Regions from separate parts of the Achromobacter sp. AONIH1 genome, predicted to be linked through region 4. Evidence: predicted binding sites of a transcription regulator. Region 4 holds the regulator's gene; each other region holds the start of a gene.
The links. Region 4 encodes FNR, which switches genes on or off when oxygen is low (the NO sensors DNR and NnrR bind a similar motif). Its sites were predicted from a motif close to TTGATNNNNATCAA; they were not measured.
Positions count from the first base shown of each region.

Region 1: a site for FNR is predicted at 5,013-5,026, ahead of C2U31_RS20180 (universal stress protein). Genes of this name have one in related genera too.
Region 2: a site for FNR is predicted at 5,344-5,357, ahead of C2U31_RS20585 (universal stress protein). Genes of this name have one in related genera too.
Region 3: a site for FNR is predicted at 4,890-4,903, ahead of C2U31_RS05985 (OmpW family protein). Genes of this name have one in related genera too.

Region 1 is NZ_CP026124.1:4,400,724-4,408,675, reverse strand. It holds gene C2U31_RS20200 (hypothetical protein) at 120-755, shown strand; gene C2U31_RS20195 (NRAMP family divalent metal transporter) at 752-2,056, opposite strand; gene C2U31_RS20190 (phosphoketolase) at 2,019-4,403, opposite strand; gene C2U31_RS20185 (universal stress protein) at 4,446-4,871, opposite strand; gene C2U31_RS20180 (universal stress protein) at 5,130-5,966, shown strand; gene C2U31_RS20175 (nickel/cobalt efflux transporter) at 6,096-7,241, opposite strand; gene C2U31_RS20170 (metal-sensing transcriptional repressor) at 7,256-7,543, opposite strand; gene rpiB (ribose 5-phosphate isomerase B) at 7,694-7,952, shown strand, end outside.
Region 2 is NZ_CP026124.1:4,493,446-4,501,397, forward strand. It holds gene C2U31_RS30625 (hypothetical protein) at 154-309, shown strand; gene C2U31_RS20565 (hypothetical protein) at 603-956, shown strand; gene C2U31_RS20570 (MgtC/SapB family protein) at 1,193-1,906, shown strand; gene C2U31_RS20575 (EAL domain-containing protein) at 1,953-2,873, opposite strand; gene C2U31_RS20580 (FUSC family protein) at 3,196-5,310, shown strand; gene C2U31_RS20585 (universal stress protein) at 5,417-6,253, shown strand; gene C2U31_RS20590 (MetQ/NlpA family ABC transporter substrate-binding protein) at 6,342-7,175, opposite strand; gene rocF (arginase) at 7,397-7,952, shown strand, end outside.
Region 3 is NZ_CP026124.1:1,281,576-1,289,527, forward strand. It holds gene C2U31_RS05965 (nitronate monooxygenase family protein) at 1-903, opposite strand, end outside; gene C2U31_RS05970 (tripartite tricarboxylate transporter substrate binding protein) at 925-1,911, opposite strand; gene C2U31_RS05975 (YbfB/YjiJ family MFS transporter) at 1,945-3,165, opposite strand; gene C2U31_RS05980 (LysR family transcriptional regulator) at 3,230-4,093, shown strand; gene C2U31_RS05985 (OmpW family protein) at 4,189-4,827, opposite strand; gene C2U31_RS05990 (glutamate synthase subunit beta) at 5,067-6,533, opposite strand; gene C2U31_RS05995 (glutamate synthase-related protein) at 6,542-7,952, opposite strand, start outside.
Region 4 is NZ_CP026124.1:5,412,919-5,420,870, reverse strand. It holds gene C2U31_RS24780 (NAD(P)-dependent alcohol dehydrogenase) at 129-1,148, shown strand; gene C2U31_RS24775 (NUDIX domain-containing protein) at 1,265-1,855, shown strand; gene C2U31_RS24770 (2Fe-2S iron-sulfur cluster-binding protein) at 1,874-2,209, shown strand; gene C2U31_RS24765 (MFS transporter) at 2,296-3,597, opposite strand; gene C2U31_RS24760 (hypothetical protein) at 3,767-4,921, opposite strand; gene fnr (fumarate/nitrate reduction transcriptional regulator Fnr) at 4,930-5,658, opposite strand; gene C2U31_RS24750 (gamma-glutamylcyclotransferase) at 5,755-6,228, opposite strand; gene clpB (ATP-dependent chaperone ClpB) at 6,368-7,952, shown strand, end outside.

The DNA.
Region 1 (7,952 bases), 1.0 Mb from region 4:
CCCCGAGGCGCCGTGCTTGACTGTTGTCAACAGCGGGCGGGCGCGGCCATGCGTCAATGGACTTGTCCGTCCGGACGGCAAGGGGCCGCCGGACACTTGCCCAAGATCAGGGAGCCGGTATGAAAACGCGCCTCGCCCTCGTGCTGTTCCATGTCCTGCTCATGCTGTTGCCGATGGCCGGCGCCCGGGCGCAACCGGCCAGGAGCCCGATGACCGTCTCGCCTGCCATGCTCGCGCGCGTCGATCAGGAGTCCGAGGCCGTGCTGTTGCGCCTGTACCGGCTGTCTCCCCGGGCGCGCGCCGTGCTGGCCCGCGCCTTCGGGACGCTGATCGTGCCCGGCCTGCGGGCGGATGGCGGCATCCTGGGAGTGGCCTATGGGCGCGGCGTGCTGATCGAGGCGGGCGGCGAACGCACCTATTACAACGTTATCGCCGGTCCGCCCGGGGCCATACTCGGCCTGGACGACAAGTCCCTCGTCCTGTTCTTTTCGACACAGGACGCGCTGCAGACGTTCCTGGCCGCGCCGGGCTGGGTGGAGGGCGAGAACGGCGCCATCCAGATCCTGGACGAGCAGGCCCTGACGGGGCCACGCGGTCCGGCGCCAGGACCGATCGCCGGTTTCATCCTGGCCGACGACCATCTGGCGCGCGGACTGTCCCTGTCGGGCAGCCTGTTCATCAAGGTGCCGATGTTCCTGTGCAGCGACGCGTCGGCCGCCTGCGCCGCCGACGGCGCGATGCCCCAGGGGCGCTAGAGCGTGGCCAGCATGGCGACGACGACGAGCGCCATGACGCCCGTGGCGCTCCAGCCCGCCAGGCGCAGGCAGGGACCGATGACATGCGCGCCCATGACCTTGGGCCGCGACGCCAGCAGCATCATCACGCTCATGATGGGCAGCGCGATCACGCCATTGCACACCGCCGCCCAGAACAGTTCCGCCACCGGATCGAGCGGGGTGAAGCACAGCGCCACTCCGCCCATGGTGGCCGCGCCGATGATCGCGTAGAAGGCCGCGCCCTCGCCCTTGTCCAGACGGGCGTCCAGGCTGCCCGGCCAGCCGGCGGCCTCGGCCACGGCATAGGCGGCCGACCCCGCCAGCACCGGCACGGCCAGCAGGCCGGTGCCCACGATGCCCAGGCAGAACAGCGCGAAGCAGAAGTCCCCGGCCAGCGGCCGCAGCGCCTCGGCGGCTTGCGCGGACGTCTGGATAGCCGCGCCGCCGTCCGCGTGCAGCGTGGCGGCGGTGGCGAGAATGATGAAAAAGCCAATCAGGTTCGAGAAAGTCATGCCAACCAGGGTATCCGCGCGGATGCGCCGCAACTGTGCCCGCAGGCCGGCCCCGGAGCGCGGCCGCCCATCATGGCCGGACTCCATCTCCAGGGCGGCCTGCCAGAAGAACAGATAGGGACTGATGGTGGTGCCGAACACCGCGACGATCATCAGCAGCGCATCGTGGCCGAGCGCCAGGCCGGGCAGGGCGGTCTCGCGGATCAGGGCTGGCCAGTCCACCTCGACGGTGAAGGCGACCGCGACATAGGCCAGCAATGCCAGCGTCAGCCATTTGAGCCAGCGCACGTAGGCCTGATAACGCATGTACACCTGCAGCGTCAGGCTGAGCGCGCCGAAACCCGCCGCATACAGCCCTACCGGCCCTCCCGCGACCAGATGCACCGCCTGCGCCATCGCGGCGATATCCGCGGCCAGGTTGAGCGTGTTGGCCGTCAGCAGCAGTCCGACCACGGCCCACAGCACTATTGGCGGAAAATCGCGCTTGATGTTGGCGGCCAGGCCGCGCCGCGTAACGCAGCCGATGCGCGCGCTGACGAGCTGGATCGCGACCATCAGCGGCAGCGTCAGCGGCATGGTCCACAGCATCGCGTAGCCGAACTGCGCGCCGGCCTGGGAATAGGTGGCGATGCCGCTGGGATCGTCGTCCGCCGCGCCGGTGATCAGGCCGGCGCCCAGCGCGGGCGGGCCGATGGGCGCGGGCTTGCGCCGGCGCGCGCGAGCCCGCCCGTCACGCATTCTCCAGCCCTTGGTCGGGCCACCGGCCATTGCGAATCTCTTCCGGATCCAGGCCTTCGGCGCGCGCCTGGGCCAGCTGCCGGTCGCGCTGCGCAAGCAGGCGCTCGCGGGCGGCCGGGGCGCAGCCACGCAGGCGCGGCACGCGCTCGAGCACATCCATCGCCAGGCTGTAGCGGTCGATGCCGTTGAGCACCGCGAGTTCGAACGGCGTATTCAGGTCTCCCTCTTCACGATAGCCATGCACGTGAAAGCCGGCATGGTTGCGCCGGCGGTAGCACAGCCGGTGGATCAGCGCGGGATAGCCATGGAAATTGAAGATCACCGGCTTGTCCGCCGTGAACAGCGCGTCGAACGCCTCGTCCGGCAGGCCATGCGGATGCACGGCCGGCGGCACCAGCGTGAAAAGATCGACCACGTTGACGAAGCGGATCTTCAGGCCGTGAAACAGGGACTTGAGCAATGCGACCGCGGCCAGCGCTTCCTGCGTGGGAATGTCGCCGGCGCAGGCCAGCACCACATCGGGCTCGTGCTGCACGAACGTGCCCGCCCAATCCCAGGCGCCGATGCCGGCCCGGCAATGGCGCGCCGCCCCGGCCGCGTCGAGGTAGACGGGGTGCGCCTGCTTGTCGGCCACGATTACGTTGACATGGCCGACCGACTGCAGGCAATGCCGGGCCACGCTCAGCAGGCAATTGGCGTCCGGCGGCAGATAGATGCGCACCACGTCGGGCCGCTTGTTGGCCGCCACGTCCAGGAAGCCTGGATCCTGATGGCTGAAGCCGTTATGGTCCTGGCGCCAGACGACCGAGGTGAGCAGCAGGTTCAGCGCCGGAACCGGGGCGCGCCACGGCGCCAGCCGCCGGGCCTTGTCCAGCCACTTCGCGTGCTGGTTGAACATCGAATCGATGACGTGCGCGAAGGCCTCGTAGGTGGCGAACAGGCCGTGCCTGCCGGTCAGCGTGTAGCCTTCGAGCCAGCCTTGCAGCGTCTGCTCGCTGAGGATTTCCATGACGCGCCCGTCCGGGGCGAGGTGGCCGCCGTCGGCATCGCCCTCCAGCCGCTGGACCATCCAGGCCTTGCCGCTGGCTTCATAGACCGCCTCCAGGCGGTTGCTGGCGGTCTCGTCGGGGCCGAACAGCCGGAAGCGGTCCGGATTTGCGCGCATCACGTCCCGCAGATAGGCGCCCAGCGCCTGCGTGGGCGACGCGTCGGCGGCGCCGGGCGCGGCGACCGGCAGGCTGTATGCGTCCGGCCCGGGCAGCGCGAGCGGACGCCGCAATGCCCCGCCATCGGCATGCGGGTTGGCGCTGACGCGGCGCGCGCCGGTCGGGGCCAGCGTCCGCAGCCCGGCCGCCAGCCGGCCCTCCTGGTCGAACAGGGTCTCGGGCTGGTAGGCGCGCAGCCAGGCTTCCAGCGCCTGCAATTCCTGCGGCCGCCCGGCAGGGTCGGCCAGCGGAACCTGGTGCGAGCGCCAGGAATTCTCCACGGCATGGCCGTCGACCCGCCGAGGCCCGGTCCAGCCTTTCGGCGTGCGCAGCACGATCATGGGCCAGCGAATCCTCGCCGGTCCGCCGCCGCCGCGCGCGCGGGCCTGGATCGCCCGGATTTCCGCCACGCACTGGCCCAGCGCGCGTGCCATCTTCCGGTGCATGGCGGGCGGATCGTCGCCAGCCACGAAACAGGGGCGATAGCCATGCCCCTCGAAGAAGGCCTGCAGTTCCGCGGGAGGGATGCGCGCCAGCAGGGCAGGGTTGGCGATCTTGTAGCCGTTCAGGTGCAGGATGGGCAGCACGGCGCCGTCGCGCGCCGGGTTCAGGAACCTGGCCGATTGCCAGGAGGCGGCCAGCGCGCCGGTTTCGGCCTCGCCGTCCCCGACCATCGCGGCGACGATCAGGTCGGGATTGTCGAAGGCCGCCCCAAACGCGTGCGACAGGCTGTAGCCCAGCTCACCGCCCTCGTGGATCGAGCCGGGCAGTTGTGGCGTGCAGTGCGAACCGATGCCGTGCGGCGCCGAAAAGTGCCGGAACAGGTGCGTCATGCCGGCCTCGTCCTGCGAGCATTCGGGATAGCGCTCCGAGTAGTGCCCGTCGAGATAGGCATGGGCCAGCACCGCCGCGGCGCCGTGTCCTGGGCCGCACACGAACATCAGGTCCAGGTCGTGCTCGCGGATGAGGCGGTTCAGATGCGTCAGCGTGAAGCTCAGGCCGGGGCACGTGCCCCAGTGCCCCAGGATCCGCGGTTTGATGTGCGCCGGCTCCAGCGGCCGGCGCAGCAGGACGTTGTCGCGCAGGTACAGCATGCCGGCGCACAGGTAATTGCTGGCCCGCCAATAGGCGTGCAGACGGTCCACTTCATTGTTGGACGGCACGGAAATCATGGCTTCCCCTGGTCTGGCCGGGCCAGCTTCCCCGCGCCGGTCCTAGTTGACCAGCACGACGGGGAGATGGACGATATGCAGCAGCTTGAGCGCCACCGACCCGAGCATGAGGCTGCCCGCCGCGCCCAGGCCGCGCGATCCCATCACGATATGGTCGCACTGTTGCTCGGCCGCGTAGGCCTTGATGGCTTCGGCGATCTTGCCGACCCGCAATCCCGACTGATACATGACGCCTGCCTTGTCCAGCGCGATCCGGGCATCGGCCAGCGCCGTCCTGGCTTCGTCCTCGTAGTACTCCTGGATCATATCGCTCGACACAAAGGCAAGCACCGTGCCCGAGACGATCGGCGGCTGCACGTTCAGCAGATGCAAGTTGCAGGCGCCATGCTCGCGGACATGGTCGATCATGTAGTGCACGGCGCGCAGCGAATTGGCGGATCCGTCGACCGGGATGAGTACATTCTTCATGGCGCCTCCAGGCGGAGCAGGATGTAGCGGGGAAGGGCAGGCATGCGCCCATCATCGCGCCGCCACGGCGCGCGCCCTTGACGGCGGTCAAGCTGGCGCGCTCTTTTGCGCCCGGCCTCGACGTTCGTCCCTGTTTTTCGCTTGACTATCGTCAACCCGGAGCCGGACCGCCGGCGCAAGATGGCAGGACAGACCAGGCCGGGCAGGGCGCGCAAGCCGGCCGCCGGCAACCCATGCAAACACGGGGAGATATTCGCCATGTTCCGCCGCATCGCCGTACATCTCGACAACGGCATCGACTGCCGCCGCCGCGTTGAATTCGCCCTGCAGATGGCTAGGCCGCACGATGCCCATCTCACCGGCATATTCGCCAGCTACATGCTGCCGCGCTACTTTTACGACGAAGGCGGCATGTGGGTCCGCGCGCTCGACCTCGTCAAGGAACTCAACACCAAGGGACGCATGGCAGTGCAGGCGGCGTTCAGCGAAGCCACGGCGCAGGCCGGCGTGGCCGCGTCCTGGCGCCAGGGCGAGGACATGCCCGCCGAGTGCGTCGTCCGGCACGCGCGTCATTCGGATGTGCTGATCCTGGGCCAGGAGAATGCCGGCGACGTGGAAGCCGCCACCGGCAACGACTTCGTTGAGCAGGTGCTGCTATCCGCCGGGCGTCCCGTCATCGTGCTGCCGACGGCGGGGTCCTTCCGCAACGCAGGCGCGCGGGTGCTGTACTGCTGGAACCAGAGCCGCGAGTCGGCCCGCGCGATCGCCGACGCGGCGCCCTTGCTGCGCGGCGCCAGCGCGCTGCGCGCCCTGACGCTGGGCCACGGGGCCCCGGCCGATCCGGATCTGCGGGCTTCCTTCGAAGACCTGGCCGCCTACTGCGCCAGCCACGGCTTTCCCCAGCTGGAGTCGGAGTTCCGCGACGCACGAGAGGCCGGCATCGGAGACGCCATCCTGAGCGCGGCCGCCGATTTCGGCGCGGACCTGATCGTCATGGGGGCATACGGACACAGCCGCACGCGCCAATGGATCATGGGAGGCGCCACGCGCTCGCTGTTGGAGGCGATGACCTTGCCGGTGTTTTTTTCTCACTAGGCGACGCCGGGCGGATGCCGGGAAAAGAGGCGGCCGTCGTTGGTTTGCATAATGCAGAGCGATGAAAGAGCATGCGCAATAGTCGTCAAGCAGCAACAAGCGGAGCGGTGCTGGCCCTCCCTTCCGACGCTAGGCGGAAGGCAGTCCAAGCCATCCATGGGCGCCAACGTAAATGCCGACTGCGATGATCAGCACACTGGACAGGTAGGGAGCCCGCCGAGCTATTGCACTGAACCAGGGAGCACGCTGGGTAACGTGCCGCACGCTAAGCGCCGCAACTGCCCCAACAGTAACCAGGGTGATGGCGAGCCCGATCGAGAAGCACAACACCAGCACAGCCCCTAAGGTGAACTCCTTTAACTGCAAACACAGGAGCAACACGGTGATGGCCGCAGGGCAGGGAATAAGACCTCCCGTCAGTCCGAACAAAGCGATCTGCCAGTTGGTCACATTCCGGTTCGCGAATCGCCGACGGATGTCGTTGGCATGCGCCAGCTGGTGGGCGTCCTGGTATTGCTCAGCCGCGACATCCAATCCGCGCAACGGTTCGTGAATGTGATCGTGCTGGTGGTTATCTGGCTCCAGGAACGCGACGTCATAGCTGTGGACGCGGCCACCGTGAGTCAACGCCAGGCGTGCAATGAACTCATGAGGTTCCGGTACCTGTTCCAGTGACTCCAGGTAGCCATCCTTCTGCACGAACAGGAACACCTGCTGACGGCCATCGGTTCGTTCGGTTGTCAGCGTCACATCCTCTGCCTGACAGTGACTCCCTCGCAGGTTGGTCAGACGCCACCGAGGAGGTACGCCGTCCTCGAACACTTCGAGGGCGACGCGGCCGTGCCCGGTGTCGACCTCGTATCGCTCCAGACCGTGGGTGTGCCCGTCGTGCTCATGATTGTGATGGGAGTGGTCGTGCGCGTCGCCATGCTGTTCCCGCCAGGTTCGCCAGAACATCCAGGCCGCGATCAGCACGATGACCGCGCCCGAGGCCAGCTGGAAGTAAGGCTCCAACGCCTCGGCAGCCACGCCTCGCCATAAATACATGCCGCCCAGTCCGATGCCCCACACGATCAGCGTGTGCGAAATGGTCGCGGTGACGCCCAGCAGCACGGCCTGCCACACCGTCCCCCGGATCGCGACGATGAAGGCGGCCATCATCGTCTTGGAATGGCCGGGCTCCAGGCCGTGCAGGGCGCCCAGCAGGATGGCGCTGGGAATGAAGAGCCAGGCGTGCGATGCACCCTGGGCAAGCAGCTTGGCAAACGACAACATGGGAGAAATGGCCCCTAGAGGTACTTGGTGATCTCTTTGAATTCGTCGATGGTGCGCTGCTTGTCCACGTCCAGATCGCCCACGGCGTCTTGCAGGCAATGATCGATGTGGTCCTGGATCAGGATCTTCTTGGCCTGCGAGATTGCCTTTTCGACGGCATGCAGCTGTTGGGCCAGATCAAGGCAGGGACGATGCGCTTCCATCATCTGCAGGATGCTGCCCAGATGGCCTTGTGCCCGCTTGAGTCGCTTGGCGACGGCATCGTGATGGTGGTGGGGATTGGTTTTTTCCATGTCGCGCATCATATCCCCCCCGGGGGGATATGAACAGGAAGGCCATGAGGCTGGCATGGGATCGGAGCCTGGGATGCACCAGCGGCGAGCCGGCTGGAACGGGCACGCCACAATACAATCCACGCTCCAGAAGACACCACTGAACCAGCGAGACCAGTCATGCAGATCGCCATTGCGTCCGACCACGCCGGATACGAACTGAAGGAACAGCTCAAGAGCGCATTTGGCGACATCGATTGGCTGGATCTGGGCACGGATGGCGAAGCGTCGGTGGACTATCCCGATTTCGGCTTTGCCATGGGCGAGGCGATCACTGGGCGGAGAGCCGCGCAGGGCATCGTCATCTGCGGATCCGGCATCGGCATTTCCATTGCCGCCAACCGGTATCCGGCGGTGCGGGCGGCCTTGTGCACGGACG
Region 2 (7,952 bases), 920 kb from region 4:
CGGGGCCCGGCCCGGACCGGATGGACGAGGAAGGAAGGCTGCTGCGTGGCCGTTCTGACAGGACGCGCGAGGCGCGCCGGCCGGGCCGTGTCGGAGGAAGGTCTCGGGCGCCCCGGACAGCGAGGCGCCCTGCTAGGAGGAGGGTCGTCGTTCATGCTTGGCGAAAAAGGCGGCGCGGCGTCCTGCAAAGGCCTCGCGTCCGCCCGTCACGCCGGGCTCTCATTCTTACTGGAAACTGAATACTACCTGAAATCCAAGAACCGTCATTCGCCGCGATTGACGTGCGGCATGATTTTGCAGGCGGCATGAATAATGTCTTGGTGTTTACCCTAGGCCCTGGCTATACTGGGCGCTCTTCAAACCCCATTGAGATCACTGTGGACAACGACGGATGTAGTCATAGCACGACTGCTCGCGCCGCTTGACGCAACCGATCCGCAGAATCTTCTGACGGGTCCTGCGTCCAGCCAGGACCCGGCCTTACCGCCTCCCCCCTATCCGCCAGCCTTTTCACGGCCGGGCGCCATGCGCCTTGCCACGCTGGCGGATTGGCGCGCGCATGTGGACCTTCCTCATCGTCCTCCCCTCGCAAGGAGACGACCATGCGCTTCAAGCCCTTTTTCACGCTCCCCGTCCGCGCCGACGCGGCTCCCGCCGCCGTGCGCCCGGCAGCGCCCACCTATCGCTTCACCATCGTCAGCGTCAGCGCCACGCTGAACGCGCTGCGCAAGCAGCTGTACTACGAGCTGCAGGCGCTGGACCTGCGCGTGCTGAACGTGCGCATCTCGCGCGAAGAATCGGATCAGCTCGCCAGCACCACCGTCACCCTGCTCTGCCCGCCGCAGTTGCGTGGCGTGCTCAACGCCGTCGCGCTGCGGCTGGGCCAGAGCCCGGACGTGCGCCGCGTGCATTGGGAAAACGACGCCGGCGCCGCCATCGCGGTACTGCCCGCCTGAGCAACGCCATTCCGTAGTTTTCTGAATCGCGGACACGGAAAGGAGACTGTCATGAAAGACCCGTACAAGTACCTGCTGCTCGCCCGGGTGCTGGCCCTGGCGCTGATCTGGCTGGTGGCGCTGGTACTGGCCCTGGTATCGAGCTGGCAGCCCGTCTGAAGGGCTCGGCAAGTCTGGGCGCGGCCATCGCAAGGGGCGGGTCGCGCCCTGTTCACAATACGCTGCAAGAGAACAAGATGAAAAACTTCGAGAACATCCAATTGCTGACGCTGGCCAATACGCTGGTCAGCCTGCTCAGCGCCTTCGTGCTGGGCTCCATCGTCGGCTTCGAGCGCCAGTTCCGCCAGCGTACCGCGGGCCTGCGCACCAACGCGCTGGTGGCGGTGGGCGCGGCCATCTTCGTCGACATGGCCTTTCGCGTCGGCGGCGCCGACGGCGGCGCGCGCGTGATTTCCTACGTGGTGTCGGGCGTGGGCTTCCTGGGCGCGGGCGCCATCATGCGCGAAGGCGGCAGCATCCGCGGGCTGAACACTGCAGCCACGCTGTGGGGCTCGGCCGCCATCGGCGCCTGCGCGGGCGCGTCGCTGCTGCTCGAAGCGGTGGCCGCCACGGCCTTCGTGCTGGCCGCGAACACCTTGCTGCGGCCCCTGGTCAGCCATATCAACCGCCAGCCGGTCGACGCGCAGACCACTGAAGTCACCACCGTCATCCACGTGATCGCGCACGTGGACGAGCGCCAGGCAGCCATGACCGTCCTGGAAGACGTGCTGGAGGCCGAGCAGCTGCCGCTGTCGGAACTGAAGATCGACCAGTTTGGCGAGAACGAGGTCGAGATCGAGGCCGCCCTGAGCGAAGCTGCGGTCGACGAGGAAGACCTGGACCGTGTCGCCGCGCGGATCGCGAGCGCGCCGGCGGTGCGCACGGCGTTCTGGGCGGCGCGGACGGTTTGACGCCGAAGCCGTTCCGCTCCTGACCGGGAGCGCAGGACGGCGCCCGCTATTGCGTGGCGACAGGCTGGCTCGCCTGCACGCGGTCCGCCTCGGACTTCGCCGCCCCGCCACCATAGGCCTGGATCCACGACGAGGCATAGGCGGCCGACGCGGCCAGCGGTTCGCCTCCGTCGTACTGCGTGCGCAGCCGGATCATCAGCTCGTCCAGCAACATGGGCCGGCCCAGCGCGTAGCCCTGCCCGTAGCGGCAGCCCGCCGCGCGCAGCGCGGGGATATCCTCGACGTTCTCCACGCCTTCGGCCACGACGCGCCAGCCCATCCGCGTGGCCAGCTCGGCCGCCGTGCGCAACACTTCGAACGCCACGGCGCTGCGCCGCATGCGGGTGACGAAATACTGGTCTATCTTCACTTCGGACAGCGGAATGGCCGACAGCAGCTTGAGCGAGGCATGGCCGGTGCCGAAATCATCCAGGCTGACCTCGCAGCCGGCTTCTTCCAGTTTCAGCAACGAAGCCCGCAACACGTCCAGCTCGCGGATGGGCTGATCCTCGGTCAGCTCCACCCGCAACAGCGAGGCGGGCAGCTCGGCGGCGCGGATGCGCAGCAGCAGCGCTTCGACCGCCCCGGCGTCGGACAGCGTGCTGGCCGGCGCGTTGATCGCAATGGGAACGGCCACCCCCGCGCGCCGCATGGTCTGCAGCATCTCGATCACGCGCACGCTGACGCGCTCGAACAGTTTCCTGTCCAGTCCCTGCCGGTTGATCGAGGGAATGAAATCAGCGGGCATGACCGTGCCCAGGCGGGGGTGCTGCCAACGCGCCAGGGCCTCGGCCGATACGATGCGGCCAGTAAGCAGGTCCACCTGAGGCTGCAACAATACCCTGAGCCCGTCCTTGCCGGCGACCATGGCCGCAATTTCAACGTCATCCGCAACCTGACCGGAGGCTGCCTGTTGATTCAGCGTCATGTCTGCGCTCCTGAAGCGTCCCGGATTCTGGGCCGCGCTGTCCGGGCGCGGTCCGAGACGCACTGGACATGAACGCCGACACAGAACTGCGCAGGCCGGCGATTCGGCGTGGTAACGCTTACGTTTTTTTAGGCGATTTCCGCCGATTTCTCCAGATTATTTTGCGCCCGCGCGGCGCGAATGTCACAGATGTGTAACCATACCTGCAGGTTGCCGCGAAATTGGCGATGACCTGCCACAGAAGACGCATTGGCGGCCTTCCCGGCATGGTAGGGTGAGCGCCTCGCGCCCGCCGGGCCCCTTTCCTGAACGAAGCAGCAGCTTGACTTCCTCCCCCGCTCCCTGGCGCGCCGCCGTGCGCCGCATCCTCTGGCTGGACGCCCTGCAGGCCGCCGCCACCAGCGCGGCGCCGGTGATCCTGGCCGTGCTGCTCGATGAACCCCGGCTGGGCTGGAGCGCCATCGCGGCATTCTGGGCCTGCTTCGGCGATCCCGGCGGTCCGTTGCGACAACGCGCGGGCGCCATGCTGGCGCTTGGACTGGCCGGCGGTGTGTATTGCCTGCTGGCCAGCGTGAGCGCGCCCCATCTGTGGCTGCTGCTGCCGCTGACCTTCCTGTGCTGCACCCTGGGCGGCCTGCTGCGCGTGCTGGGACCGGCGGCCGCCATCATCGGCACGCTGCTGTCGGCCGGCTTCGTGGTGGCGGCCGAGCTGCCCGCGCCCACAGTCGTCGAGAGCCTGCGCTACGCGCTGTTCTTCGTCGCGGGCGCATCCTGGGCGATTCTGATGACGGCGCTGGTGTGGCGCCGCCGCCCCTGGAAGGACGCCACGCTGGCCGTGGCCCATTGCTACCGGGGACTGGCCGATTTTGCCGACGCGCTGGCCGGCATGTATTCCGGCTTGCGCCCCGAGACTGGCGCGCCGGCATGGAGCGCCGTGTCCCGCTCGCAGCGGGCTGCCCTGCGGGCCGCGCTGGAGGCGGCCCGCAGCCGCATCGGCGAAGTGCAAGGCGCGCGTCCCTCGCGCCGCACCCGCGCGCAGCAGCTGTATTACCTGCTCGACCGGGCCGAGGACAGTTTCATCGCCATGGTCGCCGCCGCCGACCTGCTCGAATCGAACGCGCCGCGCTGGCTGGGACGCAATGCCGGCGCCCACCTGTGCCACGCCTTGCACCGCTACGCCAGCGTATGCAATGCCATCGCTGGCACCTCCGATGCCGCCGACGCGCGCCAGGCGGATCGCCTGCGCGAACGGCTGGAACGCTACGGCGCCGATCTGCGCGAACTTCGCGGCCCCGCGCTCGCGCACGCGCCCGAGCTGGCCAGCGTCATTCCGGTGCTGGACCGGCTGCAACAGTCCGCCCAGTCCGTCCGGCAGGCCCTGTTCGACGCCGCCGAGCTGCCGGCCGGCGCGGCATCCAGCTCGGCCGCCGCGCCGGCGCGGCAAGCCTGGAACACGCTGCGCCAGAACCTGCGACTGGAGTCTGACGCCCTGCGCCATGCCTTGCGCGTGGGCATCGGCGCCACGCTGGCCGTCGCCCTGTCGCGCAGCTTCGCCGTCAACCACGGCTACTGGATGTCGCTGACCCTGGTCTTCATCCTGCAACCCTATTTCGCCGCCACCTGGCAGCGCACCGTGGAACGCGTGCTGGGCAGCGTCGCGGGCGCGATCGGCGCCTCTTTGCTGGGCCTGCTGCTGAGCACGCCGCTTTCCGTCGCGCTGGCCGTGCTGCCGATCGCGCTCGGCACGTTCGCCGCGCGCACGGTGAACTACGCCCTGTTCACGTTCTTCCTGACCTCGCAGTTCGTGCTGGTCAGCCATATCCAGCAGCCGGACCTGCACGAACCGGAACTGGCCGCGCTGCGCGCCTTCAACAGCGTGCTGGGCGCCGTGCTGGCGCTGCTGATCGGCTTTCTGCTGTGGCCCGAGAAGGCGCCCCGCGAGCTGGCCGGTGCGCTGGCGCGCGCGCTGCAGCGACATGCCGACTATGTGCTGGCGCTCGTTCGGGAAAAGAGCGGCGAGGCGGCGGAGTCGCCGCGGCGCATCGTCGAGCTGCGCCGGCAGGCCTGCCTGGCGGCCGACAATGCCCAGGCGTCACTGGAACGGCTGCAGCAGAACCCCTTGCACCGCGACAGCAAGGTCGACACGGCGGAAGCCCTGCTCAATGCCATGCGCCGGGTGACCGCCGCCGGCACCGTGCTGGAAATCCAGCCCGGGCTGCCTGCCGACAGCGAAGCGGCATCCGCGCTGCGCGACTACGGCGAAACCCTGGCGCGGGCGCTGCACCCGCGCGACGGCGAACCGGAACCCGGCGGCCGGGTCATGCCGGTGCCGTCGGCGGTGGGTCTGGCGCAACCCGGTCTGCCGCCCCCTCTGGAACGCATCGCCCGCCAGGCGCGGCAGGTCCAGCAGCTGCGCGACAAGCTCCAACAGGCCTAGAGCTTGCGCCGGACGGGGCAAACTGAGGCCGGCTTGACGTGCATCAAGCGCCGGTCGGCGCGAACGCGCAACGATAGCGCCAACGCAAGTTCACTCAGGAGGCTCTATGTACCGCCGCATTTCCGTCCATCTGGACCAGGGTTTCGACTGCAAGCGCCGCACCCAGGCAGCCATCGGCCTGGCCAAACGCCACCAGGCGGAACTGGTCGGCATCTACGCCACCTCCGCTCCGCCGCAGTACTACTACGGCGAATCCGTGCTGATGTCCCGGGCGCTGAATGTCATGAAGGACTTGCAGGCACAAGGCCGCGATAGCGTCCAGAATGCGTTCCTGGCGGCGGCCTCGCAGGCGGACATCCCCGCTCAGGTCCGCAGCGACGACACCTCGCCCAGCGCCAGCGTGGCGCTGCACGGACGCGTCAGCGACCTGATCATCGTCAGCCAGCTGAACCGCGACGATGTCGAGGCTGCCCACGAGAACGAATTCGTCGAGCAGACCCTGCTGACCGCTGGCCGGCCGGTCCTGGTCGTGCCCTCCAGCGGCCATTTCCCGGTGATCGGCGAGCGCGTGCTGTATTGCTGGGACGGCAGCCGTGAATCGGCCCGCGCGCTGGCGGATGCCGCGCCGGTGCTGCGCATGGCGGACCACCTGGTCGTGTTGACGATGGACGAAGGCGCGGCCACGCGGGGCGTCGGATCGGCCAGCTTCGACGACCTGGCCAGCTACTGCGAGGCCCAGGGCATGCCTCGGCCCGAGCACGTGCGCCGCGACATCAAGGGCGTGGGCGTCGGCAGCACCATCCTCAACGCGGCGGCCGACTACAGCGCCGACCTGATCGTCATGGGCGCCTACGGTCACAGCAAGCTCAGGGAATGGGCCATGGGCGGCGCGACCGCCTCGATCCTGAAGACCATGACCGTGCCGATCATGTTCTCGCACTGAGCGCCTGCCGTGCCCGAGCCCCTGCCCAGGCAGGGGCTTTCTTGCTGTCGGCGAGTGGGTTTGGGCTCGGATGCTCCGCCGCGCCGCGCTACCAGGGAAAGACGATCAGGTCGCCATACAGCCGCCGCAACGTGGCCTTGACCTCGGGAGATTCCTGATAGATGGCGATGAATTTCAGCAGCCTCGGATCGTTGGCGCGCTCGGGCGTGGTGACCCAGCGGATCGCGTAGCGGCGAACGGAATCGGGGCTGTTATTGTCGAAACCCAGGCAGTCCTGCTCGCTCAGGCCGGCCTGCCTGGCGAAGGAGGGATACGTGACCGAAGCCGTCACGTCATCGAAGGTGCGGGCCGATTGCGCGCCTTCGACAGGCACGAATTTCAGGCGCTTGGGATTGAGCGTCACGTCTTCCACCGCCGCCATGTTGCCCACGCCGGGCTTCAGGCCGATCAATCCCATGGACTGCAGCAGCAGCAAGGCGCGGCCGGTGTTGACCGGATCGTTCGGCACCGCGACGGTGGCGCCCTCGGGCAGCGGCTCGCCCCGCTTCAGCTTCTTGGAATACAGACCGATGATGGTCGAATAGCCATAGGCGATCGGCACCAGCTTCACGCCTCGGCGCGCATTGAACACCTGCAGGAACGGCTCGTGCTGGAAGAAATTGGCATCCACCGAGCCATCGGCCACCGCGATATTGGGCAGCACCCAGTCATTGAACTCCACCAGCTTGACCTCCAGCCCTTGCCGGGCGGCCAGCGCGATGGCTTTCTCGGTCGCCTCGTTGGCCAGGGCCGGAACCACGCCGATGCGCAGCGGCTTCTGCTGGGCAGCGGCAGGAAGCGCGCAAGCCATGGCGGCCAGCGCCAGCGCGGCCGCAAGACGGGGCCGCAGGAAGGAAAGAAGGGGCGGGAACAAGCGGATCATGGGCATGAATATGAAAAAATGGACGCCAGCGCTGCCGGCTTTCGGTCCATTGTGCCCCAAACGCCCGCCGCGCCATGGCAATGCCCTCTGTCACGCCATGGCAATGCGGGCGCGGGCGCGACGGCGCTAAGATGTGTCCACCAAGCCGGCCAGGCCGGCGCTGGGCCGGCGGCGGCTCCATCCGCCGCCTGATTCTGTCTTTCCTTTCCGGAGTCCGCCCCGTGCAGAAAACCGCCAAGCCGACCACCCCTTCCCTGCCGCGCGGCATCGCGCTGATCGGCGCGCCCACCGACATCGGCGCCGGCGCGCGCGGCGCCTCCATGGGACCGGAAGCCCTGCGCGTCGCCGGCCTGGGTCCGGTCATCGAGGCCCAGGGCTTCGAGGTCGAGGACCGCGGCAATCTGTATGGCCCGGCCAATCCCTGGCAGCCTCCCGTCGACGGCTACCGCCATCTGGCGGAAGTGGCCGCCTGGAACCGCGCGGTCCACGACGCGGTGCATGCCGAATTGCGCCAGGGCAAGCTGCCCATCCTGCTGGGCGGCGACCACTGCCTGGGCATCGGCTCGATCAGCGCGGTGGCGCGCCATTGCCGCGACACCGGCAAGAAACTGCGGGTGCTGTGGCTGGACGCGCACGCTGATTTCAACACCCATGCGCTTACCCCCACCGGCAATATCCATGGCATGCCGGTAGCCTGCCTGTGCGGCTACGGTCCGGCGGAGATCACCGGCCTGTCCGGCCATCATCCCGACATCGAGGCCGCCTGGGTGCGCCAGA
Region 3 (7,952 bases), 2.5 Mb from region 4:
GGCGTTCTGCAACGGATAGGGCAGGATGTCGGACGGATTAGCGTCCATGTCGCGCATGAATGCATTGGCGATGCCGCGTGCCGGCCGTCCCGAAAAGGCCCGGGTGATGCGCGACTGCTCGGAGCGGGAGGCGGGCAGCGCGGCCTTGTAGGCGTCACAGATGCCGGATTCCTCGGTGGACAGAAAGGCCGTCCCCATTTGAGCGGCCTGCGCGCCCAGCGCCAGCGCGGCGGCGATGCCGCGGCCGTCCATGATGCCGCCGGAGGCGATCACCGGCACCGAGACCGCGTCGGCCACCTGAGGCACCAGCGCCAGCGTGCCGATAAGCGACTGGTCAAAATCGTCCAGGAAAGTGCCGCGATGGCCGCCGGCCTCATAGCCCTGGGCCACCACGGCGTCCACGCCGTCCTGTTCCAGCGCCACCGCTTCGCGCACGGTGGTGGCCGTGCCCACCGTCAGGATGCCCAGCTCGCGGCACCGCGCCAGCACCTCCGGCGCGATGCGGCCGAAGGTAAAGCTGAACACCGCCGGCCGCGCGCGCAACACGGCTTCGATCTGCGTCGCCAGCGGATCGGCCTGCGGGCCGGGCATGGCGGGCGCGTCCAGTCCCAGTTGCGCGTGATACCGCGCCATCAGCGCCAGCAGGCGCGCGCCGTCGCCCCGATAGGGCTGGTCCGGCACGGACGCGAACAGGTTGATGGCGTAGGGACGGTCGGTGCGCTCGCGGATCGCGCCGGCGGCTTGCTCGATCTGGGCGGCGCTCAGGTAGGCGGCGCCCAGCGAGCCCAGCACGCCCGCCCGCGACGATTCGGCCACCAGCGCCACCGTGGTGGCCCCGCCGGCCATGGGGGCCTGGATGACAGGCTGGTCGAGTTCAAGTCGTTCGCAAAGGCGGGATGTCATGGCGCGCTCCTGGGGCGTGGGTTACTGGAGCTGGATGTTTCCAGCTTTGATTACGTGGGCCCACTTCCCGGTTTCGCTCTTGATGAAGGCGGCGAAGTCCTCGGGCGTGCCGCCGCCGGCCTGGCTGCCGGTGTCGGCGATGGCCTTTTGGACTTCGGGTTCCTTCAGGATGCGGTTGAACTCCGCATTGAGCCTGGCGATGATGGGCGCCGGGGTGCCGGCCGGGGCGACGATGCCCTGCCAGTTATACGATTCGAAGCCGCCCAGGCCCGATTCGGCCATGGTCGGCACGTCGGGCAGCACGGCCAGGCGCCTGGCCGAGGTGACCGCGATCGGGTGGATCTTCTTGCCCTGGATGGCCGGCAGCGCCGAATAACCCATCTCGAACATCATCGAGATATGGCCGCCCATCAGGTCGGTCGCGGCCAGGCTGCCGCCCTTGTACGGGACGTGCACGATGTCGATCCCGGCCTGCTCGCGGAACATCTCGCCGGACAGGTGGTGCGCGCCACCCACGCCGGACGAGCCGAACGACAGCTTGCCCGGCTGCTTCCTGGCCAGCGCGATCAGGTCGGCCAGCGTCTTGACCGGCAGCTCATTGTTGACGCTGAGCACCAGCGGGCTGTTCTCGATCAGGATGACGGGCGCCAGGTCCTTCTGCGGGTTGTACGGCATTTCCTTCATCAGCGACGGGTTCACCGCCATCGGCGCCAGGTTGCCGGTGCCGATGGTGTAGCCGTCGGGCTGGGCCTTGGCGATCAGGTTGGTGCCGACCACGCCGCCGGCGCCGGCCTTGTTCTCGACCACGACGGGTTGTCCCAGCGATTCGCCCAGCTTGCGCGCCAGCAGGCGCACGCGGGTGTCGGCGAAGCCGCCCGGCGCATAGGGCACGATCATGGTGATGGGCCTGGCGGGCCAGTCGGCGGCCTGGGCGTGGGCCTGGCTGCACGGGGCGGCGACGGCCGCGAGGGTGGCCAGGGCGGCGATCAGGGGGCGCAACGGTTTCATGCTGGGGACTCCTCTTTCATAATGAGCGCGGCCTCAGGGGGCATTGCCCCTTGGGTCGACTGCATTATGCCCAGCGCTGCCGCGCGCGGCCGTGATTTTCCCCAAGCCCCAGGCCGACAGCGCCAGCAGCGCCGCGCCCGCCGCCAGCGTCTGCGGCAGGCTGGCGCCCAGCCGCGCCGTCCAGGCGGCCAGCAGCGGGCCGACAATCTGGCCGGCGGCGAAGGCCGCCGTCATCAGGGCGGCGGCACGGGGCGCGGCCGCGCCCGCCAGGCGCCGGGCCGCCACCATGCCGGCCTGGGTGATGACCATGAAGGTGCCGCCCACCAGCAGCGCCGCCACGATCACGGCGGCCAGGTCGTGCCGCAGCGCCGCCACCGCCATGCCCAGCGCCATCGCCGCCTGCGCGCCGCGCCAGATCCGGATCTCGCCGTGCCGGCGCGCCAGCTTAGGCACCATCAGGCAGGACAGCGCGGCGGCCAGTCCGAACAGGGGCCAGGCCCAGCCGAACACCGCCGGATCGGGCATGACTTCCTTGGCCATGGCGGGCAGGAAGGTGGCGGGAATGATGTAGCCGATGCCGAACACGCCGTAGTGCAACGCCAGTCCCGCCATGCCGCGCGGCAGCGGTTCCCGGTTGGATGGGCGGGCGGACGCGGCGGTGGCCGGCAGCGCCGCGCGCAGTCTGGGCCAGGCGGCCATCGACAAGGCCAGCGCCAGCGCGCCCAGCGCCACCCAGCATTGCGCCGCCGTGGCGCCGGCCGCCATCAGGGCCAGGCAGGCCAGCCCGGTCGCCGCGATGCCGGCGCCCACGCCCGCATAGACCACGGCGGACGCGGCCGGCTCGATCGGGTCGCCCGCCCGCGCGGGCCGCCATGAGGCCACGCAGATGAAGCCCAGCGCGCTGGCCCAGCCGGCCGCCAGCCGCAGCGCGGCCCAGCCCGCCACGGAGTGGGGCAGCGGCATGGCCAGGGTCAGCGCCGCCACCGCCAGCAGGCTGGCGCCCAGCGCGGCCAGCGGCCGGCGCGGCGGCCACGCGGCCGCGATCAACGCGCCCAGCAGGTAGCCCGCGTAGTTGGCCGAGGCCAGCCAGCCGCCTTGTTCCAGCGAGAGCGCGGCGTCGTGCGCCATCAGCGGCCAGACCGGCGTGAAGGCGAAGCGGCCGATGCCCATCAGCGCGGCCAGCGCCAGCGCGGCCGGCCAGGCGAGGCTGACGGCGCTGCGGGCGGGGACGAGGGGCTGGGCATGGCTTGACATGAGCCCACTCTACGACTGTACTAATATCTTGAATAGTGAATTATTAAGAACATAGGTTCTTTAAATGAGAAATTTGGATCTGGACGCACTGCAGATTTTCAAGGCGGTGGCCGATGAAGGTGGCGTGGCGCGCGCGGCCGCCCAGCTGAACCGTGTGCAGTCCAACGTGTCCACCCGGCTCAAGCAGCTGGAGGCTGCACTGGATGCGCCCTTGTTCCGCCGCCAGAACCGGCGCCTGGTGCTGTCGGACCAGGGCCGCGTGCTGCTGTCCTACGCCGACCGTCTGCTGCGGTTGTCGGCCGAGGCGCAGCAGGCCGTGCGCGACGGCGCGCCGCGCGGCACGTTGCGCCTGGGCACCATGGAAAGCACGGCGGCGGCCCGGTTGCCGCCGGTGCTGGCGGCCTACCACGCGGCCTGGCCGCAGGTGCGCATCGAGCTGGTCACGGGCACCTCGGCCGCGCTGGCGGCCAAGGTGCGCGACTACGAACTCGAAGCGGCCTTCGTGGCCGAGCCCTTTCCCGCCGAGGGACTGGCGTCAACCGAGGCCTTCGCCGAAACGCTGGTCCTGATTTCGCCGCGCGCCTGGCCCGAGATCGCCGACGCGCGGGCGCTGGCCGATCACACGGTGATCGCCTTCGCGTCCGGCTGTTCCTATCGCCGCATCCTGGAGTCCTGGCTCGGCCGCGAAGGCGTGGCGCCGGGCAAGGTGATGGAGTTCGCGTCCTATCACGCGATCGTCGCCTGCGTGGCGGCCGGTACGGGCGTGGCCATCGTGCCGCGCTCCGTGCTGGATGTGCTGGGCGGGCAGACCGCGCTGCGGGTGCGCGACCTGCCGGGCAAGTACGGAGCCGCGCGCACCCGGCTGGTGTGGCGGGTCGATGACGACACGCCGGCGGTGCAGGCGCTGCGCGATCAACTGGCGGCCTGAGGCGTCAGGCGGTCGCGCGACGGCCATGCTGCGAGCGCCAAAAAAAACGCGCGGGCATGTGGCCCGCGCGTTCTTGCTTGATGCGTGCGTCCCGATCAGAAGCGATAGCCGACGCCCAGCGTCGCCACCCACGGGTTGATCTTCGCGGTGCCGATGCGTTCGCCGTTCAGGCTGACCTTCGACTTGATGTCGATGTAGCGGATGTCCGCGTTCATGAACCAGCGCTCGCTGATCTTGATGTCCGCGCCCAGTTGCGCGGCCACGCCCCACGAATCCTTCAGCTTCAGCTTCGAGCCGTCCAGCGCCCCTTCGGCCTTGGTGTCGAAGAAGTGCGTGTAGTTCAGGCCGACGCCGATGTAGGGCTGCACCATGCTGTCCGGCAGGATGTGCCATTGCAGGCTCAGCGTGGGCGGCAGGTGCTTGGTCGAGCCGATCTTGCCCAGGCCGCCACCACGGATGTCGTGCTGGAAGGGCCAGGCGCCCAGCAGTTCGATGCCGATGTTGCGCGTGGCCATGTAGGTCACGGTGAAGCTGGGACGGACGTTGTTGTTCACGTCCAGTTTGACGCCGCCGTTGAGCACGCTGCCGTTGTTGGAGTCGGGGCGGACCTGCGTGACGCCGACCTTCAGCAGCACATCGCCGGCCTCGTGGGCATGGGCGGGGACGGCGAAGGCGCCGGCGGCCAGCAGGCCGGCGATGGCGGTGGCGCGGACGCGCCCGAGCTTCGAAAACATTTTCTTCTCCGATCTTTCCGTGGGGTGAGACGACAGGTTCTCAAACCCTGGCGCCGGCAGGCTTGACAGGAATCAAACCCTACCGGGATGTCGGGAATCGCGTGGTCGCGCCGCAACACGGCGCGCTGCCCTGCGTGGATCGCGCGCGCGGTTTGGGGGGCAGGCGCGCAAATGAAACGCCGCCCCGCGCCTGGACGGCGCGGGGCGGCGTGGGGGCCGTGCAGGCCGGTCCCGGCCGATCAGCGCGGCAGATCGCTGGATCCCATCAGGAAGGCGTCCACCGAGCGCGCGCACTGGCGGCCTTCGCGGATGGCCCATACCACCAACGACTGGCCGCGGCGCATGTCGCCGGCGGCGAACACCTTCTCGACGCTGGTGCGGTAGTCGTCGGTGTTGGCGCGCACGTTGCCGCGCGCGTCGCGGTCCACGCCGAAGGCGTCCAGCACGGTCTGCACCGGCGATACGAAGCCCATGGCCAGCAGCACCAGGTCGGCCTTGATCTCGAATTCCGAGCCTTCGACCTCGCGCATCTTCATCTGGCCGGTCGCTTCGTCCTTGAACCATTCGACGCGCGCGCCGACAAGCTTCTCGACCTTGCCGTTGCTGCCCTTGAGCAGCTTGGTGGTCACGGACCAGTCGCGCTCGCAGCCTTCCTCGTGCGACGAGGACGTGCGCAGCTTCAGGGGCCAGTAGGGCCAGGTCATGCTCTTGTTCTCGGACTCGGGCGGCTGCGGCATCAGCTCGAACTGGGTGACCGAGGCCGCGCCGTGGCGGTTGCTGGTGCCCACGCAATCGGAGCCCGTGTCGCCGCCGCCGATCACCACCACATGCTTGCCCTTGGCCAGCGTCTGGTTGGTCAGGCGGTCGCCGGCCACGGCCTTGTTCTGCTGGCGCAGGAAGTCCATGGCGTAGTACACGCCCGACAGCTCGCGGCCCGGCACCGGCAGGTCGCGCGGGGTTTCGGAGCCGCCGGTCATGACGACGGCGTCGAATTCGGCCATCAGCGATTCGGGCGTGCGCACCGTCAGGCCGTCGGCGGCCGCGTCGCTGGGATTGCCGATGTAGGTCGACGGCGCGAATTCAACGCCTTCGGCTTCCATCTGCGAGATGCGGCGGTCGATCTGGTGCTTTTCCAGCTTGAAGTCGGGGATGCCGTAGCGCAGCAGGCCGCCGATGCGGTCGCTCTTTTCGAACAGCGTCACGGAATGGCCGGCGCGCGCCAGCTGCTGCGAGCAGGCCAGGCCGGCCGGGCCCGAGCCCACCACCGCGACCTTCTTGCCGGTCTTGCGCGCCGGCACCTGCGGCGTGACCCAGCCCTCGGCCCAGCCCTTGTCGATGATGGCGTGCTCGATGGACTTGATGCCGACCGCGTCGCTGTTGATGTTCAGGGTACAGGCGGCTTCGCACGGCGCCGGGCAGATGCGGCCGGTGAACTCCGGGAAGTTGTTGGTGGAGTGCAGCACGTCCAGCGCGCGGCGCCAGTCCTGCCGGTACACCAGGTCATTCCAGTCCGGGATGATGTTGTTGACCGGGCAGCCGTTGTTGCAGAACGGGATGCCGCAGTCCATGCAGCGCGCCGCCTGCTGCTTGGCCTGGTCGTCGTTCAGGTGCAGCACGAACTCGCGCCAGTTCTTCAGCCGCTTCTGCGGGGCCTCGGAGGCCTCCTGCAGGCGCTGGTATTCCATGAATCCGGTGATCTTTCCCATGATTTCCCTCACGCAGCCAGTTGTTGCGGGTTGGCTGCACGCCACATTTCACCCAATGCGCGGCGGTAGTCCGTCGGCATGACCTTTACGAATTTGCCGCGCGCCGCTTCCCAGTCGCCCAGGATCTCGCGGGCGCGGAAGCTGCCGGTGTAGCGGAAGTGGTCTTCCACCAGGCGGCGCAGGATGGTCTCGTCCGTCTCGCGCTCGCCGCCGCGCTGCGCGCTGTGCCAGGTGTCGATGCCGTTCTGCGCCTGCTGCTCGGCGTGCGGCACCACGGCTTCCAGTTCGACCATGGACAGGTTGGCGCGCTGCTTGAGCGTGCGTTCCGGATCCCAGACGTAGGCCACGCCGCCGGACATGCCGGCCGCGAAGTTGCGGCCGGTGGCGCCCAGCACCACGACCGTGCCGCCCGTCATGTACTCGCAACCGTGGTCTCCGGTGCCTTCCACCACGGTGGCCGCGCCCGAGTTGCGCACGGCGAAGCGTTCGCCGGCCACGCCGTTGAAGAAGGCCTCGCCCGCCAGCGCGCCGTACAGCACGGTGTTGCCGGCGATGATGTGGTCGGGGCCGAAGCCGCGGAAGTCATTGGGCGAGCGCACGATGATGCGGCCGCCGGACAGGCCCTTGCCCACGTAGTCGTTGCCTTCGCCCACCAGGTCCATGGTGATGCCGTGCGCCAGGAACGCGCCGAAGCTCTGGCCGGCGGTGCCGTTGCACTGGATGTGGATGGTGTCGTCGGGCAGGCCGTCGTGGCCGTAGCGCGCCGCCACGGCGCCGGACAGCATGGCGCCGATGGTGCGGTTGCGGTTGCGCACCGGCACGATGAACGACACCTTCTCGCCGCGTTCCAGCGCGGGCTTGCTGCGCTCGATCAGCTGGTGGTCCAGCGCGCCGGCCAGGCCGTGGTCCTGCTCTTCGGTCTGGCGCACATCGGCGTCCGACTGGGTCTGGTGGAACACGCGGGTGAAGTCCAGGCCGCTGGCCTTCCAGTGTTCGACGCCGGAGCGCATGTCCAGCAGGTCGGCGCGGCCGATCAGATCGTCGAACTTGCGGATGCCCAGCTGGGCCATGATCTCGCGCACTTCCTCGGCGATGAAGAAGAAGAAGTTGACGACGTGCTCGGGCTTGCCCTGGAACTTCTGGCGCAGCACCGGATCCTGCGTGGCCACGCCCACCGGGCAGGTGTTCAGGTGGCACTTGCGCATCATGATGCAGCCTTCGACGACCAGCGGCGCGGTGGCGAAGCCGAATTCGTCGGCGCCCAGCAGCGCGCCGATGACCACGTCGCGGCCGGTCTTCATCTGGCCGTCGGCCTGCACGCGGATGCGGCTGCGCAGGCGGTTCAGCACCAGCGTCTGCTGCGTCTCGGCCAGGCCCAGTTCCCAGGGCGTGCCGACGTGCTTGATGGATGACACCGGC
Region 4 (7,952 bases):
GGTGCCTTTCGGGAATCATTGAAAGGAAAAAAATGCGCCACTAGGGATATCTATTCCCCTATATCTTAGCGATACCGGGCGACGCCGGCACGGCGCGCCTTCCATTACGTATCGCAAGGAATCTCATCATGCAGGCCTATCACGTCACCGGCGGCAAGGGCATCGAATCGCTCAAGCGCGTCACGCTGGAATCGAAAGCGCTCGGCCCGTACGACGTGCGCGTGCGCGTTCACGCCGTGTCCCTGAACTTCCGCGACCTGATGGTCGCGGACGGCATTTACCTGAAGGGCAGCGGCGCGCCCGTGATCCCCGCCTCCGACATGGCTGGCGTGGTCGCCGCCGTGGGCGAGCGCGTCACGCGTTTCCGCGTGGGCGACCGTGTCATGGGCGCCTTCATGCCGGACTGGGTCGATGGCGAGCCCACGCCGGCCAAGACCGCGCTGGCGCCGGGCGCGGCCACCGATGGCGTGCTGGCCGAGGAAGCCGTCTATGCCGAACACGGGCTGGTCGCCACGCCGGCGGGTCTGTCGGACGAAGAGGCCGCGACCTTGCCCTGCGCGGCGGTGACCGCGTGGAACGCCCTGTTCGTCGGCGGCCGCGCGCAGGCGGGCCAGACGGCGCTGCTGCTGGGCACGGGCGGCGTGTCGATCTGGGGGTTGCAGCTGGCCAAGGCCGCCGGCCTGCGGGCCATCGTCACCTCGTCCAGCAACCGCAAGCTGGAACAGGCGCGCGAACTGGGCGCGGATGTGCTGATCAATTACCGCGAGACGCCCGAATGGCAGGTCGAAGCGCTGCGCCAGACGGGCGGCGACGGAGCGCACGTCGTGGTGGAAGTGGGCGGGCAGGGCACGCTGGAGCGCTCGGTGGCCGCCGTGCGCATGGGCGGCACGGTATCCATGATCGGCGGCGTCAGCGGCTTTGGCGCGACGCCGGTGGCGCCGCTGGCGCTGATCGGCGGCGCCAAGCGCCTGGAAGGCATTTTCGTGGGCAGCCGCAAGATGCTGGAGGACCTGGCCCGTTTCGTCTCGGTCGCCGGCATCAAGCCCGTGATCGACCGGGTCTTTGGCTTCGACGAGGCGCCGGCCGCCTTCGCGCACCTGGCGTCCGGCAGCCATTTCGGCAAGGTGGTGATCCGGGTAGCGCCGTAGGCGCGGGGCCGGGCGCGCGGCCCCGCGGGACCGTCGCGGCGCGATGGTAAGCTCATGCACTCCTGCCGGGCGGACGGCGCAGGCCGCCGCCCTCCCGGCCGCCATCCGCACGCGCCATGACGACCAAACCCGAATCCCATCTGCACGAAGAGCTGGTTTCCAGCGTGGCGGCCTATGACGGCCGCTTCCTGAAGATCCGCAACGACACCGTCCGCCTGCCCAACGGCAACACCTCCACGCGCGAATACGTGGTGCATCCCGGCGCCGTGGTGGTGATCCCGCTGCTCGACGACGGCCGGGTGCTGCTGGAGCGGCAGTTCCGCTATCCCATCGGCCGCGTCATGACGGAGTTTCCCGCCGGCAAGCTGGACCCGGGCGAGGATCCGCTGGCCTGCGGCAAGCGCGAGCTGCTGGAGGAAACCGGCTATACCGCCGCGCAATGGGCCCACGCCGGCGCGCTGCACCTGGCGATCGCCTATTCCACCGAGATCATCCACATCTTCTTCGCGCGCGGCCTGCGCGCCGGGCCGAGGCAGCTGGACCAGGACGAGTTCCTGGACGTGATCAGCGCCCAGCCGTCCGAGCTGTATGAGGCCTGCGCCCGGGGAGAAGTGACGGACGCCAAGACCCTGACCTGCACGCTGTGGCTGCAGAACGTGCTGTCCGGCGCCTGGCAGCTGGACTGGCGCGACGACGCGGCCGGCTGAGCCCGTCCGCCTTCCGCCATGCCCTCGCATCCGGTCCTGATCCAGCCCTCGGGCCTGCGTTTCGATGCCGACGAGGACACGCCGCTGCTGCTGGCCGCGCAGGCCGGCGGCATCAAGCTGCCCAGCTCCTGCCGCAACGGCACCTGCCGCGCCTGCATGTGCCTCATGCTGGAGGGCGAGATCCGCTACCGCATCGAATGGCCGGGCCTGTCGCGCGACGAGAAGGAAGAGGGCTGGATCCTGCCCTGCGTGGCGCATGCCGTCACGGCGCTGGAGATCCAGTCCTTGCAGGCCGCGCCGCTGGAGCCGCCCGCGCCCGCGCCCGAGCGGGCGCTGACCGGAGCGCGACGCTAGCCGGCGCATGCCGGCGTGTGGCGCGTGGCCGGCGCGGGCCTATTGCGGCGGGCCGCCCGCGTCAGGCCCGCTTGCGCCCGCTGTCGCTATTCATGTCGGTGCATGGCCGATTCGCGGCGCGTGTCGCGCATGGTCGCGTACACCAGCAGCGACAGGAAGATCACGCCGGCCAGGTAGTAATAGAACCATTGCTCATGCCCCTGCTGCTTGAACCACAGGGCGATGGCGGGCGCCGTGCCGCCGAAGATCGACACGGTCACCGCATACGGCACGGCCACGCCGGTGGCGCGGATGTTGGTCGGGAACAGCTCGGCCTTCACCACGGCGTTGATCGAGGTGTAGCCGGCCGTGAAGACCCAGGCGCCGCAGATCAGCAGGAAGGCGATGAAGGGCGAGCGCGTCTGCGCCAGCGTGTACAGGATGGGCACGGTCAGCAGCGCGCCCGCGACGCCGAAGAACACCAGCAAGGGCTTGCGCCCGATGCGGTCGGACAGCGCGCCATACAGCGGCTGCAGGATCAGCGCGAAGATCAGCGAGGCGGCGATCACATAGGTGGTGACGATGTCAGAGAACCCCGCCGTCTGCCGGACGAAGGTCTGCATGTAGGTGGTGAAGGTGTAGAAGGCCGCCGTGCCGCCCGCCGTCAGGCCCACCACGATGGCCACCTCGCGCGGGTACTTCAGCAGGCCGCGCAGCGAACTGGTGCGCGGCTGGGTCTTGCTGGCGGCCTTGTAGGAGTCGGTCTCGGGCATGTCGCGCCGCATGAAGGCGGTCACGATGGCAAGCAGCGCGCCGATCACGAAGGGGATGCGCCAGCCCCAATCCACCAGCTGCTGGTGAGTCAGGAACACGTTCTGCAGCAGCAACAGCACCAGGATCGCGCTGAGCTGGCCGCCGATCAGCGTCACATACTGGAAGCTGGAATAGAAGCCGCGGTGCTCGGCGTCGGCGATCTCGGTCAGGTAGGTGGCGCTGGCGCCATATTCCCCGCCCAGGCTCAGCCCCTCGATCACGCGCGCCAGCGCCAGCAGCGCCGGCGCGGCCAGGCCGATGGAGGCGTAGGTGGGCGTGAGTGCGATGATCAGCGAGCCCACGCACATCATGCCCACCGACACCATCAGCGACAGCCGCCGGCCGTGCCGGTCCGCGATATGCCCGAACAGCCAGCCGCCCAGCGGCCGCACGATGAAGCCGGCCGCGAACAGCGTGGCGGCATTGAGCTGCTGGACGACGGGATCGTGCGAGGGGAAGAAGGCGGGGGCGAAGTACAGCGCGAAGGCGGTGTAGGCGTAGAAGTCGTACCACTCGACCAGGTTGCCCATGGAGCCGACGAAAATGGCCTTGATGCGGCGCTTCGCGTCGGCGACATCCAGATGCGTGTGCGTCATGGCGGTCCTTGCTGCTTGCCGGAATGGGAAACGCCGGCGCGGCCGCAAGCGCGCCGCCGCCAGCATGTCCCTATATTGCTCCCGGCCGCGCGAAATTGCACGCGCCGCCGCGCCATCGTTCAGCTTGCTGTCATGATTGGAGGGCGCCCTGGACGGTGCCTGGCGGGCGCTACTTGCCGCGCGGCTTGATCGGCTCGCAGGGCGCGGCCTTGTCCGTCCCGCGCGCGCCTTCGCCCAGCAGGGCCTGGGCGCCGCATTCCGAGCCGAACATGTTCTTGCCGTCGTGGCCCACGCCGCGCACTTCGTAGCCGGCGCGGTGCAGCGTGACCGGCTTGCCGCCGCGCGACGCGAGCAGGAACTCGTATTGCAGGTAGGCGGTGCCGCGCGCCAGTCGCGTGGAGCCCTGGGCTTCGGCGCCGCAGGTCTTGTCCAGCAGCCGGTGCTCGGGGTTGTTGTCGGCGCCGCCTAGCAGGTAGGTGACGTCGCGCGCCGCGTAGCGCACGAACAGCCGGGATTCCTCCTGGCCGCGCGCGTAGGCGGGCAGCTTGTCGGTGCCGTACTTGTACTGGTTGTAGGTGGGGCAGATGCCGCGTTCGTAGGGCGCGTAGCCCTTGCCGTCCGGGCGTGGCCGCTCGTTGGTCAGGTACAGGTAGGAAGAGGGATTGGCGATCACGTAGCGCAGCGCCAGCCCGTCGCGGCGCAGCGGGCCGTCGACGTTGTTCAGCACGGCGTAGCGTTGCACCAGCTGCGCGCCGCCGGAATGGCCGGCCAGCACGATGCCGGCCAGCGCGGGCAGGCGCTGGCGGTCGTCCAGGCTGCGCAGCAGGTCATCCAGAACCTGGAACGAGCTGACCGGCGCCGGCCGGCCGGCGGCCTGCACGCTGTCCTCGCCTTCTTCCCAGCTGGCCTTGCGCCACGCCGCCATGCCGGCGAAACCGGAATCGATGGAACCGGAAAAACGCGGCGCCAGCACCAGCGTGTCGCGCGCGCGCTCCGGATTGCGTTCCAGCAGGTCGGCCACGTATTCGTAATAGCGGTCGGCGTCGCGCTTGACGCCGTGGATCACCACCACCACCTGCTTGATGTCGGCCAGTTCGCCCTTGCCCAGCGGACGGTTGGCGTAGACCGGGATCTTGTAGCGATGGCCCGGCTTGCCCAGCTCGACGGTCTGCCAGCGCGCCGGCTTGGCCGGCTTGGGCGCGGGCGTGGCTTCGTCGTAGTCGTAGGGATCGGGCAGGGGCGTCTGCGCGGCGGCCGCCAGCGGGGCCATCAACGCCGCCAGCATCAGGCTGGCGGCCGGCAGGAAGGCGCGCGCGCGGCGCATGGGCGGCTTCAGCAGCTTTCTTGGCCCAGCAGCTGCTTGAGCGCAGGCTGGTCGAGGATGCGGACTTCGCGCTGGTTGATGCGGATCAGCCCATCGCGCGCGAAGCGCGAGAACAGCCGGCTTACCGTTTCCAGCGTCAGGCCCAGGTAGTTGCCGATTTCCTCGCGGCTCATGCGCAGCACGAACTCGGTGGACGAATAGCCCAGCGAGGCGTAGCGCTGCGACAGGTTCAACAGGAACGCCGCCAGGCGCTGCTCGGAACGCATCGAACCCAGCGAGGCCAGCATCTGGTGCGAACGCGTGATCTCGCGGCTCATCAGACGGCGGAACTGCTGCTGCAGCGAGGGCAGGTGGGTGGCGACGCGGTCGACTTCATTCAGGCGAATGACGCAGACTTCGGAGTCTTCCAGCGCGACGGCGGCCGACACGTGCTTGCCCTCGAGCATGCCGTCCATGCCGACGATCTCGCCGGGCAGGTGGAAACCGGTGATCTGGATCTGGCCAGTCGCGTCTTCGAGCTGCGTCTTCAGGCTGCCGAAGCGCACGCCATAGACCGCATCGAGGGGGTGATCCAGCGAGTACAGCGTCTTGCCCTTTTCAAGGCGCACGCGTTCCTTCACCAGTTCGTCCAGCTTTTCTACTTCGGCGGCTGCCATGCCCACGGGCACGCACACGTGTCCCAGCATACACGTGGAGCAATGGGCGGCATCTGGGGCTACGGGGACCCTTTTTTGCATATTGACCTCTATAGCGCCCGTCGAGCGGCGGGTAGCCGATGCGGGCATGAAGCGTGATGACAATTGGTATTGTAGTCCGTTGTTACTACGGGTGTCTTACGCGCTCGCGGCGTCCTTGGACAGGGACGCCGCGCGAGCGTTCCCCGCGTGGCGGTAAACGACCCAGTCCGTGACGTGATCGACGGCCGCGATGTCGCTGGCGGCGCCACGCCGCGCGGGATCTATCGGGTAGTACTGACAGGGCAGCTCCGCGCCGTCCGGGCCCGGCTGCGCGAGGCGCGCCAGCACGTCGCGGCGCAGGAAGCAGCCGGGCCGGCCGGGATGGTAGTCCTCGATCTCGTCCATCAATTGGATATGGGCCGGCTCGACCTGATAGATATCTCCTAGGACGCGACGCCCGTCAGCCACGGGAATCAGGCCGGGCCAGGCGCCGAAGTCGACCAGCCGGCCCGGCACGCTGGCCGCGCCGACCCGCCGTACCGCCGGCAGTCCACGGTCGGAGGCGGTCCGCTCCAGGTCGTTGATCTCGCCCGCGCGTAGCGTGCCGTAGACAAAAACGTATATGCTCATGATTCCTCAGGTTGCCGCACGTCGATAGAGTCCGCAAGGCCGGCAGGGTATTGAAATTCCCCGTCCCGGCCGCATATTCAGGTCATCGAGCCAGCCGGCGATGCATCGGTCAGGCTCCTCAACAAGCCAAACGACCACTATGCGATTCGACAAACTTACCACCAAGTTCCAACAGGCATTGGCGGACGCCCAGAGCCTGGCCGCCCGCAACGATCATCCCTACATTGAGCCCATACATGTGCTGTCCGCGCTGCTGTCCGATCCCGACAGCGGGGCCGGCAGCCTGCTGGCGCGCGCCGGCGTCGCCGTGAACCGGTTGCAGCCGGCCATCGAGCAGGCGCTCAAGTCCCTGCCTCAGGTGCAGGGCGATGACAACGTCCAGGTCGGCCGCGAGCTGCAGGGCGTGCTGACGCGCACCGACAAGGAAGCCGCGCGCCGGGGCGACACCTACATCGCCAGCGAGTTGTTCCTGCTGGCGCTGGCCGACGACAAAGGCCCGGCCGGCCGCATCCTGCAGGAAGCCGGCCTGCAGAAGAAGGCGCTGGAAGCCGCCATCGACGCCGTGCGCGGCGGCGAGTCGGTGTCCGCCGCAGAGGGCGAGTCCAACCGCGAGGCCCTGTCCAAGTACACGATGGACCTGACCGAGCGCGCCCGCCAGGGCAAGCTCGATCCGGTGATCGGTCGCGACGACGAGATCCGCCGCACCATCCAGATCCTGCAGCGCCGCACCAAGAACAATCCCGTGCTGATCGGCGAACCCGGCGTCGGCAAGACCGCCATCGTCGAAGGCCTGGCGCAGCGCATCGTCAACGACGAAGTGCCCGAGACGCTGCGCGGCAAGCGCGTGCTGTCGCTGGACCTGGCCGCGCTGCTGGCCGGCGCCAAGTTCCGAGGCGAATTCGAAGAGCGCCTGAAAGCCGTGCTGAAGGAACTGGCGCAGGACGATGGCAGCAACATCGTTTTCATCGACGAGTTGCACACCATGGTCGGCGCCGGCAAGGCCGAGGGCGCGATGGACGCCGGCAACATGCTCAAGCCCGCGCTGGCGCGCGGCGAGCTGCATTGCATCGGCGCGACCACGCTGGACGAATACCGCAAGTACATCGAGAAGGACGCCGCGCTGGAGCGCCGCTTCCAGAAGGTGCTGGTCGACGAACCCGACGTGGAATCGACCATCGCCATCCTGCGCGGCCTGCAGGAACGCTACGAGATCCACCACGGCGTCGAGATCACCGACCCGGCCATCGTGGCCGCGGCCGAGCTGTCGCACCGCTACATCACCGACCGCTTCCTGCCCGACAAGGCCATCGACCTGATCGACGAGGCCGGCGCGCGCATCCGCATGGAAATCGATTCCAAGCCGGAAGTGATGGACAAGCTCGACCGCCGCATCATCCAGCTCAAGATCGAGCGCGAGGCCGTCAAGAAAGAAACCGACGATGCCTCCAAGCGCCGCCTGGGCGTGATCGAGGACGAGCTCGAAAAGCTGCAACGCGAGTACAACGACTTCGAGGAAATCTGGAAGGCTGAAAAGGCCGCCGTGCAGGGCACGCAGGCCATCAAGGAAGAGATCGATGGCGTGCGCGCCGAGATGGCCGAGTTGCAGCGCAAGGGCCAGTTCGACAAGCTGGCCGAGCTGCAGTACGGCAAGCTGCCCGACCTGGAGGCGCGCCTGAAGGCCGCCGAGATCGGCGCGGCCGAGGCCGCCACCGAGGCCGAGGGCG